Regions from separate parts of the Lysinibacillus fusiformis genome, predicted to be linked through region 1. Evidence: riboswitches for the same ligand, from Rfam matches in the RefSeq annotation. Region 1 holds a riboswitch; each other region holds the start of a gene.
The links. Region 1 has a riboswitch for thiamine pyrophosphate ahead of thiW (energy coupling factor transporter S component ThiW). Riboswitches for the same ligand answer to the same signal wherever they lie in the genome.
Positions count from the first base shown of each region.

Region 2: it holds a riboswitch for thiamine pyrophosphate, as region 1 does, so the genes downstream of both, JTI58_RS21880 (ABC transporter substrate-binding protein) here and thiW (energy coupling factor transporter S component ThiW) in region 1, are expected to answer to the same signal.
Region 3: it holds a riboswitch for thiamine pyrophosphate, as region 1 does, so the genes downstream of both, thiM (hydroxyethylthiazole kinase) here and thiW (energy coupling factor transporter S component ThiW) in region 1, are expected to answer to the same signal.

Region 1 covers NZ_CP070490.1:2,722,714-2,727,007, forward strand. The annotation lists gene JTI58_RS13235 (VWA domain-containing protein) at 1-1,433, shown strand, start outside; gene thiW (energy coupling factor transporter S component ThiW) at 1,961-2,461, opposite strand; TPP riboswitch at 2,555-2,662, opposite strand; gene JTI58_RS13245 (MFS transporter) at 2,729-3,925, opposite strand.
Region 2 covers NZ_CP070490.1:4,444,679-4,448,972, forward strand. The annotation lists gene JTI58_RS21865 (ABC transporter ATP-binding protein) at 1-249, opposite strand, end outside; gene JTI58_RS21870 (ABC transporter permease) at 224-997, opposite strand; gene JTI58_RS21875 (thiamine-binding protein) at 997-1,287, opposite strand; gene JTI58_RS21880 (ABC transporter substrate-binding protein) at 1,289-2,284, opposite strand; TPP riboswitch at 2,439-2,549, opposite strand; gene parC (DNA topoisomerase IV subunit A) at 2,670-4,294, opposite strand, start outside.
Region 3 covers NZ_CP070490.1:475,322-479,615, reverse strand. The annotation lists gene thiE (thiamine phosphate synthase) at 1-561, opposite strand, end outside; gene thiD (bifunctional hydroxymethylpyrimidine kinase/phosphomethylpyrimidine kinase) at 551-1,375, opposite strand; gene thiM (hydroxyethylthiazole kinase) at 1,363-2,130, opposite strand; TPP riboswitch at 2,218-2,315, opposite strand; gene mbcS (acyl-CoA synthetase MbcS) at 2,506-4,077, shown strand; gene sppA (signal peptide peptidase SppA) at 4,277-4,294, shown strand, end outside.

The DNA of each region.
Region 1 (4,294 bases):
AAACCTTATTGCCAGTGGAAATGGAAATTAAGGGCAAAGAACAATTACCTTCCTTAGGGTTAGTGATTGTACTTGACCGTTCTGGTAGTATGCAAGGCTCGAAGCTAGAGCTTGCTAAAGAAGCAGCAGCACGTTCTGTTGAGATGTTGCGAGATGAGGATACATTAGGATTTATTGCCTTTGATGATCGTCCTTGGGAGATTATAGAGACAGGACCTCTTAGCAGTAAAGAAGAGGCAGTGGATACTATTTTATCCGTAACACCTGGTGGTGGAACAGAAATCTACAGTTCATTAGCTAAAGCCTATGAAAATCTAGCTGATTTAAAACTGCAACGTAAGCATATTATTCTCTTAACAGATGGGCAATCACAGTCAGGAAATTACGAGGATCTAATTGCTGAAGGAAAAGAAAACGGTATAACTTTATCGACAGTAGCGATTGGACAAGATGCCGATGCGAACTTATTAGAAGCGCTTAGTGACATGGGCAGTGGCCGTTTCTATGATGTCATAGATGAGCAAACGATTCCTTCTATTTTATCTCGTGAAACAGCTATGATTTCTCGCACTTACATTGAGGATAATCCATTTTATCCAGCGATTTATAATGCAGCAGGATGGAATTCACTGTTTACCAATGGTGTCCCACAAATGAATGCTTACATTGGCACAACGGCAAAACAAGGGACTACTGTTGTGGCAGAAAGCGAGAAGGAAGATCCTGTGTTAGCGCAGTGGCAATATGGTCTCGGTAAAACTTTTGCCTTTACATCTGATTCAACGGGTAAATGGACAGGAGATTGGGCAAGATGGCAGGATTGGGGAACATTCTGGCAAACACTTATTTCACAAATGCTACCAAGCTATAATGATGTGGCCTATGATGTAAGATTGGAAGCAGATGGTTCCTTTATGATTACCGACCCTACAAATGAAGCTGCATTTTTAGATATTGTAGCAGTTAATGAAGCTGGGGAAGAGCTAGAAACACAACTTGAAACCATTTCGGCCTCCCAAGTTCGAGCTGTAGTACAAGCCGAACCTGGATTAATATTCTTCCGTGTAGCAGATGAAAAGCAGGCCATTTATCAAGCAGGACTAAGTGTTCCTTATAGTGCCGAATACGAACTACTTCCTGTTAATGATCAACTGATAGAAGAGTTAACGCAACAAACAGGAGGCGCGGTTTTAAAGGAACCACAAGATGTATTCCGAGACTTTACAACAAAAGGAGCGGATCGACAAAATATTGCTACATGGCTTCTCTTAGCAAGTATGCTTTTATTCTTTATGGATATTACCATAAGACGTTTTGGTTGGAACTTCCTAACGAATGCGAAGAAGAAAGAACCGCTGGTTGAGGAAAAACCTATACAGGCAGAAGACACAAATGTGGCACAGTTATTAAAAGGTATGAAAAAACGATCTTAATATAGTGGAAGCAGTGCAAAATCTAATTGTTTTGCACTGCTTTTTTGTATTGTTTGAGGAAAGAGATGTATCTATTTTGAAAAAGTGGATAGAGATGATCTAAAAAGTGGGACCTTTGCTCATAAAGAGATAGAAAGCGCTCTAAGTTGAGTCGCAGCCGCTCCTAAGGAGGTGGAAGGCGCTCTAAGTTGAGTCGCAGCCGCTCATAAAGAGAAGAAAAGCGCTCTAAATTGAGTCACAGCCGCTCGTAAGGAGAAGAAAAGCGCTCTAAGTTGAGCCGCAGCCGCTCGTAAGGAGAAGAAAAGCGCTCTAAATTGAGTCACAGCCGCTCGTAAGGAGAAGAAAAGCGCTCTAAGTTGAGCCGCAGCCGCTCCTAAGGAGATGGAAGGCGCTCTAAATTGAGTCACAGCCGCTCGTAAGGAGATAAAAAACGCTCCAACCAAGGTCGTCGCCGCTCATAGAAGGAAGAAAAGCGCTCCAATCTTGGCCACCCCCATCTCAATGAATGCTTATTATCCAAACCCCCTTCAATAAAGAGAAGAATTAAACCTCTTTACTAGCTCCGTTTTACGCAAGCTGCTAGCAACCATAACACCTAGAATGGCGCCGATTGTACTTGATGTTAAAAAGGCAGGTAGGAAGAAGAATGCTGCTACAGATGTTCCCATGAATAATTTTGCATAAGGTACGGCAATAAGTGAAGCAAGAATGCCAGTTCCCACAACTTCTCCAATGCCAGCTAACCACATTTTATTGCTATATTTATAGGCAAGGGCCGCACAGGACGCGCCAATGACACTACCAGGGATAGCTAATAGAGAGCCTGTTCCGGTAAGGATTCGAATGACGGCAGTGACAAAGGCAACTATTACTGTTGGTACGGGTCCAAATATAATGGCTCCTATCACATTAATAGCATGCTGAACGGGGTAAGCACGTGCGATTCCTGTTGGGATAGATACGAAAGTAGAGCCTGCAACAGCAATAGCTACTAATAAAGCCATGACTGTTAATTTACGAATTGACATAAAGTTCACTCCTTTTGATAAAGTTCGTGAGGAAAAATAAAAAGGCCGCCCCTTTAAACAATAGGAAGCGGCCTTGCGTGTATATAGTGACAACAGCAAGTAGCGCCACTTCCCTCCGCTAGTGTGAACTAGATCAGGTTCAAAGGGTCCGTATATTACCATATACGTCTCAGCCTTTTAAAGACTCCCCTAGTGGTTAAAATCATTCAATTTCGTTGACCAACATTAATGTAACATACTGCTAAAAATAGTCAATGATTTTTCAGACTATTTTGTATCGGGATGCATTAAATGAGGTGCTTTTTTCAATGTCCAGATGAGCGCAAGGAAGAAGCAAGCTAATAATATGATCGATCCGAAAATATATGGGCTATTCATATTCCAGTCAAATAATAAACCAGCCAAAGCGGGTCCAATCATATTACCAAGACTCATATAGGCATTATTCAAGCCCGCAGCGAATCCTTGTTCTTTCTCTGCAAGCTTTGAGATAAGTGTATTAACAGCTGGACGAATTAATGTCGTTGCTGTAGAGAAAATCGTTGCTACAACTAATATAAGGGCAAAGCCAGACACAAATAATATGAAGAAAATAGCAACAGATGCAATAAATAAATTGACAAGCACTACCTTCATTTCACCAAAGCGATTGAATAGTGGTGTAATAATAAACATTTGTACAACTACCCCAAAAGCACCACCGACAACTAATATAATTGCTATGTCCACAGGTGTGTAATTAAACTTTTCTGTCACAAATAATGACAATGTCGTTTGGAAGTTTGCAATTCCGAATGAGAACACCAGCATAATGATAAGCATTACAAAATAAGGCATATGTATGGAACGAGCCATTTGCTTCGCCAGATTGTCTAGCTTTTGCTTCTTTTGTGCAGTGTTTGGTTTGGTAGATGGTAATAAAAAGTAAGATAAAATAGAAGCTAGGATGGCTGCAGCTCCAGCAGTGTAAAATGGAAAATGTAAGCTAACCTTTGCTAAGAAACCACCGATTCCTGGCCCTATCATAAAACCAAGAGACATGGCAGCACCCAACATCCCCATCCCTTTCCCGCGTTCTTCATAGGTTGTGACGTCAGCGACAAAAGCCATAATAGGAGGTGCGACAAAAGCGGAACCTAGGCCACCTAAAAAGCGTGCTAAAAAGAGCATCCATACATCTGTAGCAAGGCCAAAACCGATTTGTGCAAGACCTGTCACGATGAGACCGAAAATAATTAAATTTTTTCGACCGTACTGATCGGAAAGGTTCCCAGCAATAGGAGAAAATACGAATTGAGCTAAGGCGAAGGTTGCTATTAGCATACCTAGAACTTGTCCTGCTGCACCAAATATTTTTAAATACTCCGGCATGACAGGAATAATAATGCCAATACTCCCCATTGCGATAAACATATTAAACATTAAAATATACAAAGCCGCCTTATTGGACTTCTGCTGGGTCATCGAATGAACCCCCTTTTTTTGTAATCAAATATAGTACAGTCTATCATAAAGAATTATTGCTTGGCTAATAGTTAAGATTGTAGAACTGGTTCTATATTTAGAATGGTTTTCCACAAAAGTTTTCGTTTAGGCACCTATGAATTGCTAAACAATCCATTTTTGTAATAAAATGGATTGAAATGAAGCTGTAGAATGGGAGATGGAAAATTTGCAGCTCCAAAGTTGCAACAACAATGAATGGACTTCGCTTATGTAGAGATAATTAAAAAAAATTGTGAGTTAGTCTGTAATGACATAAAGGTTGGCTATAAATCCTAGCGATGATATAGCGGCATCAGAAATACTGAGTGAAGGTTATGTAATATAAAA
Region 2 (4,294 bases), 1.7 Mb from region 1:
GGGTAATAGGCAAGGTTGCTGTGGCATATAGCCAATCGTTCCTCTTTTTTGCTGGATATCCTCTTCATTTAATAAAATGGCTCCTTGATCAATTGGCGAAACACCACCAATTAATTGAAAAAGTGTGCTCTTACCACTGCCTGAAGGACCCACAATGGCCACAAACTCACCATCCCTTACGTCAAATGAAAGTTGATCAAGGACTTTTAGTGCATCGAAGGATTTAGCGATGTTTTGAATGCTGAGCATGATAGCCTCTCCCCTTCACCATGAATTTTTCAATCAAACGAATCCCGCTAAACAATAGTAAGCTCAAGAGAACAATCGCAAAAATTGCCACAAATACACGATCTGTTCGGAAGGAGGACTGAGCTAAGGTCATGTAAACACCAATACCCTTTTTTGCACCGAGCCACTCCGCAATCACAGCCCCCATCACACTATATGTAGCAGCAATTTTAACGCCTGAGAAAATGGCTGGATAAGCATGAGGCCATTCCAGCTTCCAAAAAGTTTGTGCCTTGGTAGCACCGATCATGGCAAAATAATGCTTTAATTCAGGGGCCGTTTGCCTAAATCCATCCATCGCTGCAATGACAATTGGGAAAAAGCACACGAGGCAAATAATAATGAGCTTCGGTAATAAGCCAAAGCCAAACCAAATAATAAGCAATGGTGCCAAGACAAGAATGGGAACATTTTGCGACATAATAAGAATTGGATAAAACAACTCCCGAATGAATGTAAAACGATGCAACACAATCGACACCGTTAGACCACAAGCAATGCCAATGGCCAGACCTAGTAAGGCTAACTGCACCGTAGCGAATACATGTGGTAGAAAGGTTTGATACGACTGAAAGGCTTCCGACAAAATACTACTTGGCGCAGGTAATAACCAATGTGGAACTTCAGCAAAATGCACGATTAGTTCCCATATGAATAAGAGGAAGGCGATAAAAATTATCGTCCTTCCCTTTTGCAATGCACGTTTCATTACTGATATTTCTCCGTTAATGTATCCATCGTAATACCCTTTGGCTGATATAAAATTTTCACTTGTGTAATAACATTAATGGCTCCTAGCTCGATCATCTTCTCATTCATTTTTTCAATGATTTGGAGCAATGTAGAAAGCTCGCCTTCCATCGTTGTTTCCAATGGATGTACCTCATATTTCACGCCAGAAGCATCGATCACAGCAATCGCTGCATCCACATAAGGGATAACATCTTCATATTTCTCTGTCTTTGGTATGATTTGCACACTGATTAATGAATTTGCCATGTTAATTGGCCTCCTTTTTAGGTAAGAAATCATTTGTAAAGGCTTGTTTCGCATCAAACTCGCCCTCTAGTACATGATTGCTAGACATCCATTTTGCATAGTTTTCCCACACAGAAAGCTTTTGCTCTCCCCATTGCTTGGCATCATCCTGATATTTATCTGCCAGCCATTCCTGACTTTTATGCACTAGCTCTTTATCTAAATCAGGAGCCGCTTCGATTAACATATCAGCTGCTTCACTTGGGTTTTCTATTGCGTATTCATAGCCTTTTGATGTAGCTGCAACAAAGGCTTTGACAACATCAGGGTTGTCCTGTAGCATTTTTTCATTCGTAGCTAGAACAGGTGTATAGTAATCCAATTGATCACTATAATCCGTTAGATACAGCATATTAATCTTTTCCCCACGCAGCTCAGCTTCAATCCCAGTCCATGCATAATAAATCCAAGCAAAATCAATGTCTTTTTCCATCATTGTGAAGAAATCTAAATCCCCTGCATTGACGATATCTAGCTTATTGATATCTGCCTTTTCTGTTTGCATTAATGATTGGAGAACGGCTTGCTCTAATGGCGCACCCCAACCACCATAAGTTTTACCTTCAAAATCCTTTGGCGATGTAATGCCTTTTGATGCAATAGAAGCAAAGCCAGATGTATTATGCTGAATAATCGCTGCGATAGAGACCAGCGGCACATCTTGTACACGCGCCTGTGTAATGCCTTCCTGATAGCTCACGCCAAACTCTGCCTTTCCAGAAGCAACAAGCTGATCTGCGCCCGCCTCACCAGGCATAATTATCTCAACATCTAAGCCCTGTTCCTCAAAATAACCAAGTTTTTTTGCGACATACAGACCTGTATGATTCGTATTCGGTGTCCAATCCAGTACCACAGACACCTTTTTCAGCTTGTCACTTGCCTGCTTGTCCTCCTTGTCACTACAGCCCACCAAAGTCAAAAGTGCTGCCAATAGAATAAATAACCATTTTTTCATGCGAAAGCCTCCCAGTTTGTAATATGAAAGTGTTCATGAATGAATGTTGTCACCAGAAGAAAGCGTATACAAGGTTTTCAAACTATTGCTTGAAAACATAAAAAAACGCCTAGGATTCCTCCCAGACGTATTACAATCATTCTTCAAAACTTTGCTTTTTTGAATAGATGTTCCCTACGCTGGTACGAGCCAAATCAGGTTCAAAGGGTCAGCGTCTATCGGACACAATCTCAGCTAGCAACTACTAGCCCCCCTACATTCTTTCGCTATGAACTTTTCGATGATTATTATACCCATAGTTACACTTAAATGACAAGGTGCTATTTTTGAATAACGATTGTATTCAAGACAAAAGCCCAGTTCTCCTAAGAGACTGGGCATGATATTAGCTAGGTTTTTGTTCTTTTTTGGCTGTTAATACATGGGAAATCGCCCCATCTGTTGCAATATCCACTTTAAACGAACCGTTGGAATGGCGATCTGCACGAGACAATGCTTGTACAGCAATTACCTCTTGAACGCCTTTTTCGGTTTCAATCACAACCTGCTCCTCGTCTGTCGCTTGTATAACTGCTACAATTCGGTGAGGATTTGCTTTTAACTCTGTTAATACTTTTAGTCCACGTTTTGCACGACTTGCTACTTCAACTTCAGCGACATTCATTTTCTTCACGGCTCCACGCTGTGTCACAATCACTACATATTGTGTAACATCAGGCTGTAGCACATTGACACCAACTAAGGCTTCTCCATCTTTTAGCGTGATCCCTTTCACACCGCCTGTTTTCACACCTGTAACGGGTAGTTCCTCCATCGGGAAACGAATCGCATAGGCTGTATCCGTTGTTAGCATCAGTTCTACATCATCCGTCACAAACGATGCATAGATCATCGCATCACCAGCCTTGACGTTCATCGTTTTAATTGGCTTTGAATAACGTGTTACCGCATAGTCTGCGAGTGGTGAGCGCTTAATTTGACCATCTTTTGTGGCTGTGAAGACATACGTATTTGGCTGTTCAAATGTTTCAAAGCCATAGACCGCAATAATCGATTCATCTTCCCCTGTTGGGACAATACTGGAAATATGCTGGCCCAGGTCCTTCCAGCGTATGTCAGGAAGCTCATGAACAGGTTGATAAATATAATTGCCACGATTTGTGAACAGCAATAGATGGTGCTGTGTATTTAAGTTTGCTTCATACAATAAATAATCCGAATCCTTCATGGCAAAATCTTGCCCATTTGAAGCGGCATGAGAACGTGTCGATGTACGTTTAATATAACCGTCCTTCGTCACTGTCACGACAACCTCTTCACTTGGCACAAGGACATCCAATGTAATTTTAATTTCTTCAATTTCCTGCTCAATCTTCGAGCGACGTGGCTCTGTAAAGCGTTTCTTAATGTCTAGCAACTCTTGTTTAATAACACGTACTAGCTTGGCTTCACTTTGTAGAATGCCCTCTAGCTTCGCAATTAACTTATTTAACTCGTCCTGTTCCTGACGAAGCTCTGTAATATCCGTATTCGTTAAACGGTATAATTGTAGGCTTACAATGGCCTCTGCTTGTACCTCTGTAAAATCAAACTTCGCTTGTAAATTAAGCTTTGCATCCTTCTTATCATTAGAAGAACGAATCGTCGCAATTACTTCATCTAAAATGGAAAGGGCTTTAATTAAGCCTTCTACAATATGAGAACGGTCCTTTGCCTTTTGTAAATCGTAAATGGAGCGGTTTGTCACTACTTCTTTTTGATGGGCGATATACGCATCCAGCAATAATGGCAATGTCATCATCGTTGGGCGACGATTGTGGATGGCAATCATATTAAAATTATAAGCTACCTGTAAATCCGTTGTTTTAAACAAGTACTGTAAAATTCCTTGCCCTGGTACATCCTTTTTCAGCTCAATCACGACACGTAAGCCTGTACGGTCTGATTCATCTCGAATTTCCGCAATACCTTCTAGTCGTTTATCTACACGTTGCTCATCAATTTTTTTCA
Region 3 (4,294 bases), 2.2 Mb from region 1:
AATACCATCAGCACCAGCTTGAAATACAGCATGTGCATTTGTACAATTAATTCCTCCGATTGCTACAATCGGTAATTCAGGATGAAGATAACGAGCCTGCTGTAAAAAAGATGTGCCACAAGGTGGTTGTGCATCACTTTTAGAAGATGTTGCAAAGATTGGACCAATCCCTACATAATCAGCTTGATGGTTAATAGCCGTTTGCAATTCGTCCTGTGAATGGACAGAAACACCAAGAATCATGTTCCCAATTCTTTTCCGTGCTACTCCAACAGGTAAATCATCTTGTCCGATATGAACACCATCAGCACCGAGTCGCATCGCTAGCTCGACATCGTCATTAACGATAAAGGGTACACTATACTGATGACATCGTTTTTGACATTGGCGTGCAAACTGTTCATAGGCTAATCCAGTTAACACATGAGGACCTTTTTCGCGAAATTGAAACATTGTAATGCCTGCTTGTAATGCCTTTTCTAGGATATAGATCGATTGTTCATGATGAGGAACATTGCTCGTACCCATAATAAAATAAAGCTGCAAATCCTCACGTTTCATGAATAATCACCTCACAGGCTTCTTTATGCTGTTGATAAGCAAAATGATTTGTGGGTCCATGACCATTTCCAATCGATAAATCATACATAATTGCTAATTGGATAAACTTTTTAGCTTCAATAATGGCTTCTTCCATAGCAAATCCTTGTCCAAGAAAAGCAGTAAGTGCTGCTGAAAATGTACATCCAGTACCGTGCGTATTTTTTGTTTGGATTCGAGGAGATTGCATCGAAAAAGATCGTCCATTTTTGAAAAATACATAATCAATGGCATAAAGTGGATCTGTTAAATGTCCACCTTTGATGATGACACATTGTACACCAAGTTGTAACAAGCTTTGAGCTACTTCTTTCATATCTTCAAAATGATGAATAGTTCTCCCTGTAAGTGTCTCTGCTTCGGGTATATTGGGCGTAACAACCGTAGCGAGTGGTAGTAAAGTTGAGCATAGTGCATCGATAGCTTCTTGCTGCAATAGGCTTTCTCCACCTTTTGCAATCATCACTGGATCAACAATCAGTGGAATGTTTAGCTCACCGATCATGCTTGCGATTGTTTTGATAATAGCTGAGGAATAAAGCATTCCTGTTTTAATCGCAGTTATTGAAAAATCTTCTACTAAGGCCTCGAATTGTTTTTTTATAAAGGAAACGTCAATTGGGTAAACACCTGTTACACCCAATGTATTTTGTGCAGTTAATGCTGTAATGACAGAAGTGCCAAACACTTTTAATTCCTGAAATGTTTTTAAATCAGCCTGTATACCAGCACCGCCTCCGCTATCTGAGCCAGCAATCGTCGTTACAATATGCATGAAGCTTCACCATCCTTTGACAAACGATGTATAGCATTAAGTAAGGCGATTTGAAAATCACCGATATCTGCAGTAAATGCTGATGCTAGTACACCTGCTTTTTTATAGTAAGTAAGTGTTTCTGTTAATTGCTGGTAAGGGTTAGGTCCAACACGATAGGCAGCACCGCAAATTGCGCTTAGTAAACAACCTGTACCCGTTACTTCCGTCATTTGTGGATGACCACCAGCAATCCATTGGCTATGCTTACCATCAGTTATAAAATCACGTTCCCCCGTTACAATAACTATGCATTGATAGCGTTGAGCCAATAATGTGGCTTCTGCTTCCATAGCGATGGAGCCATGACCACTATCGACCCCCTTTTGTTGCCAATCTACACCGGCTATTGCAGCAAGCTCGCCGAGATTACAGCGAATCACAGCAAATTGTATGTTCTCAAGTAAATGTTTGACGGTTTCCTTACGATAAGTTGTGGCTCCAACGCCAACAGGATCTAAAATAACAGGAATACCAAGTGCATTCGCTTTTTTACCTGCTAATAGCATGGCGCTTTTTGTACGATCATTAAGCGTTCCAATATTAATTAATAGTGCTTGAGCAATCGCTACCATTTCCTCTACCTCTTGGCTGTCATCAGCCATTACCGGTGAGGCACCTATTGCTAATAAACCATTTGCTTGAAAATTTGCCACTACATAATTGGTGATGCAATGGACGAGTGGTTGCTTTTGACGAATTGTTTGAAATATCATTGTAGTCCTCCTCTGTGGATGGACGTAAGCATGCAAAAAAGGCTCTTTTTGTGTAAAAATGCACGAAAAAGAGCCTTTCATCTGTAAAAAACGATGTCTATTGCTCCCTACGTCAGTATTAACTAACAGGTTCAAAGGGTCAGGTTTTACCTTCTCAACTCTTGCGAGTCCCCCTGCAATCTTGTATTTAGTTGACCAAAATGTACCATACTTTTCATATGTATTCAATAACTAGTTTTCCTATAAACAAAACGTGACTGATGCCATATAGCAAAGTATGATAGTTGTCATGACTTTAACGAAATTGAGTGTAAACCATTGAAAATAATGAAAAAGGAGTTTTATAATGTGTCATAGCAAAAGGGGGCATTTGCCATGAAAAGACAAGATTTAGTCGCACCAAAATGGTATAACATAGCAGAGGAAATTGAAAAATATGCGCAGGATGCAACAAAAAATGCTTTAATCATTTATGAAGAAAATCAAGACGTCCAATTTATTACATATGCACATTTATTGGAAAAAGCGAATCAAGCAGCACATGTTTTCACCAAGCAAGGCTTAAAGAAAGGTGATGTCATTTTAGTGATGGTACCACGTTCAGTGGAAGCATATATTGTGTATATTGCTGCATTGAAAGCGGGTTTAACCATTATTCCAAGCTCAGAAATGTTAAGAACAAAAGATATTGAATATCGTATTCACCATGCCAATGCTAAAGCGGTTATTGCATTTGAACCTTATATTGAACAATTTGATGAAGTGGGGAATTTACAAGGCATATTGCAATTTGTCATAGGGAATGCACACGAACCTTGGCAGAACATACTTGAAAAAATGCATAATCAACCTACAACCTACATAAATCCTATCCCGACTAAAAGCACTGACAATGCATTTTTAGCCTATACAAGCGGAACAACAGGAAATCCGAAAGCAGCGGTTCATACTCATAGTTGGGGCTATGCACATTTACGAACAACAGCACCACATTGGCTGGGTGTACATGAAAATGATATTGTTTGGGCAACTGCAGCACCAGGATGGCAAAAATGGATTTGGAGTCCGTTTCTTGCTACTTTGGGTAGTGGTGCTACCGCATTTGTCTACAAAGGTAAATTTGAAGCAGCTACTTATTTAGCATTGCTTGAAAAATTCAAAATCAATGTACTATGCTGTACACCAACAGAATATCGTTTTATGGCAGCGCTTGAAAATTTACATGAATATGATTTAAGTGCAATTCGCCAAGCTGTATCAGCTGGTGAGCCTTTAAATAGTGAGGTCATTAAAGTTTTCTTGGAAACATTCAAATTACAAGTACGAGATGGCTACGGACAAACGGAAAATACATTATTGGTGGGAACAATGGTGGGGATGGAGGCGCGAGTTGGCTCTATGGGGAAACCTACTCCTGGCAACACCGTTGAGATTATTAATGATTTGGGCAAACCAGTTACTGTGGGAGAAGTGGGCGATATTGCTGTTCATCGTGAAACACCAGCCCTCTTTAAAAAATATTTAAATGATCCTGAACGTACAAATTTACAATTTCGTGGGGATTGGTATATTACAGGAGATCGTGCCTATAAAGATGAAGATGGCTATTTTTGGTTTGATGGCCGAGGCGACGATGTCATTATTTCCTCAGGCTATACGATTGGACCCTTTGAAGTAGAGGATGCTCTAATGAAGCATCCGACTGTGAAAGAGGCTGCAGTGGTTGCGAGTCCTGATAAAGTCCGTGGAAATATTGTCAAGGCATTTATTGTTCTGCGCAACGATGAAAAAGGGGATGAAGCACTTATTCAAACACTTCAAAGTCATGTGAAATCACTGACTGCTCCATACAAATATCCACGTGCTATTGAATTTGTAGAGGAGCTACCGAAAACATCTTCAGGGAAAATTAGACGTGTCGAATTACGACAACAAGAAATCAAATAACTTCAATCATGATCATTTCCTAGGAAATAATGTCGAAAATCAAAGTTCATGCAAAGGTATGGACTTTGATTTTTTTAATTTTTTTAGGTAAGGTAGGATAAGGAAATAAATAGCATAAAGCTTTTTGCATAGTATTATTGCAAAAAAATGAAACAAATGTGTAATTCATACGTATTACGTGTTAAGGAGGCGGAAAGACATGAATGTAAAAAGGTGG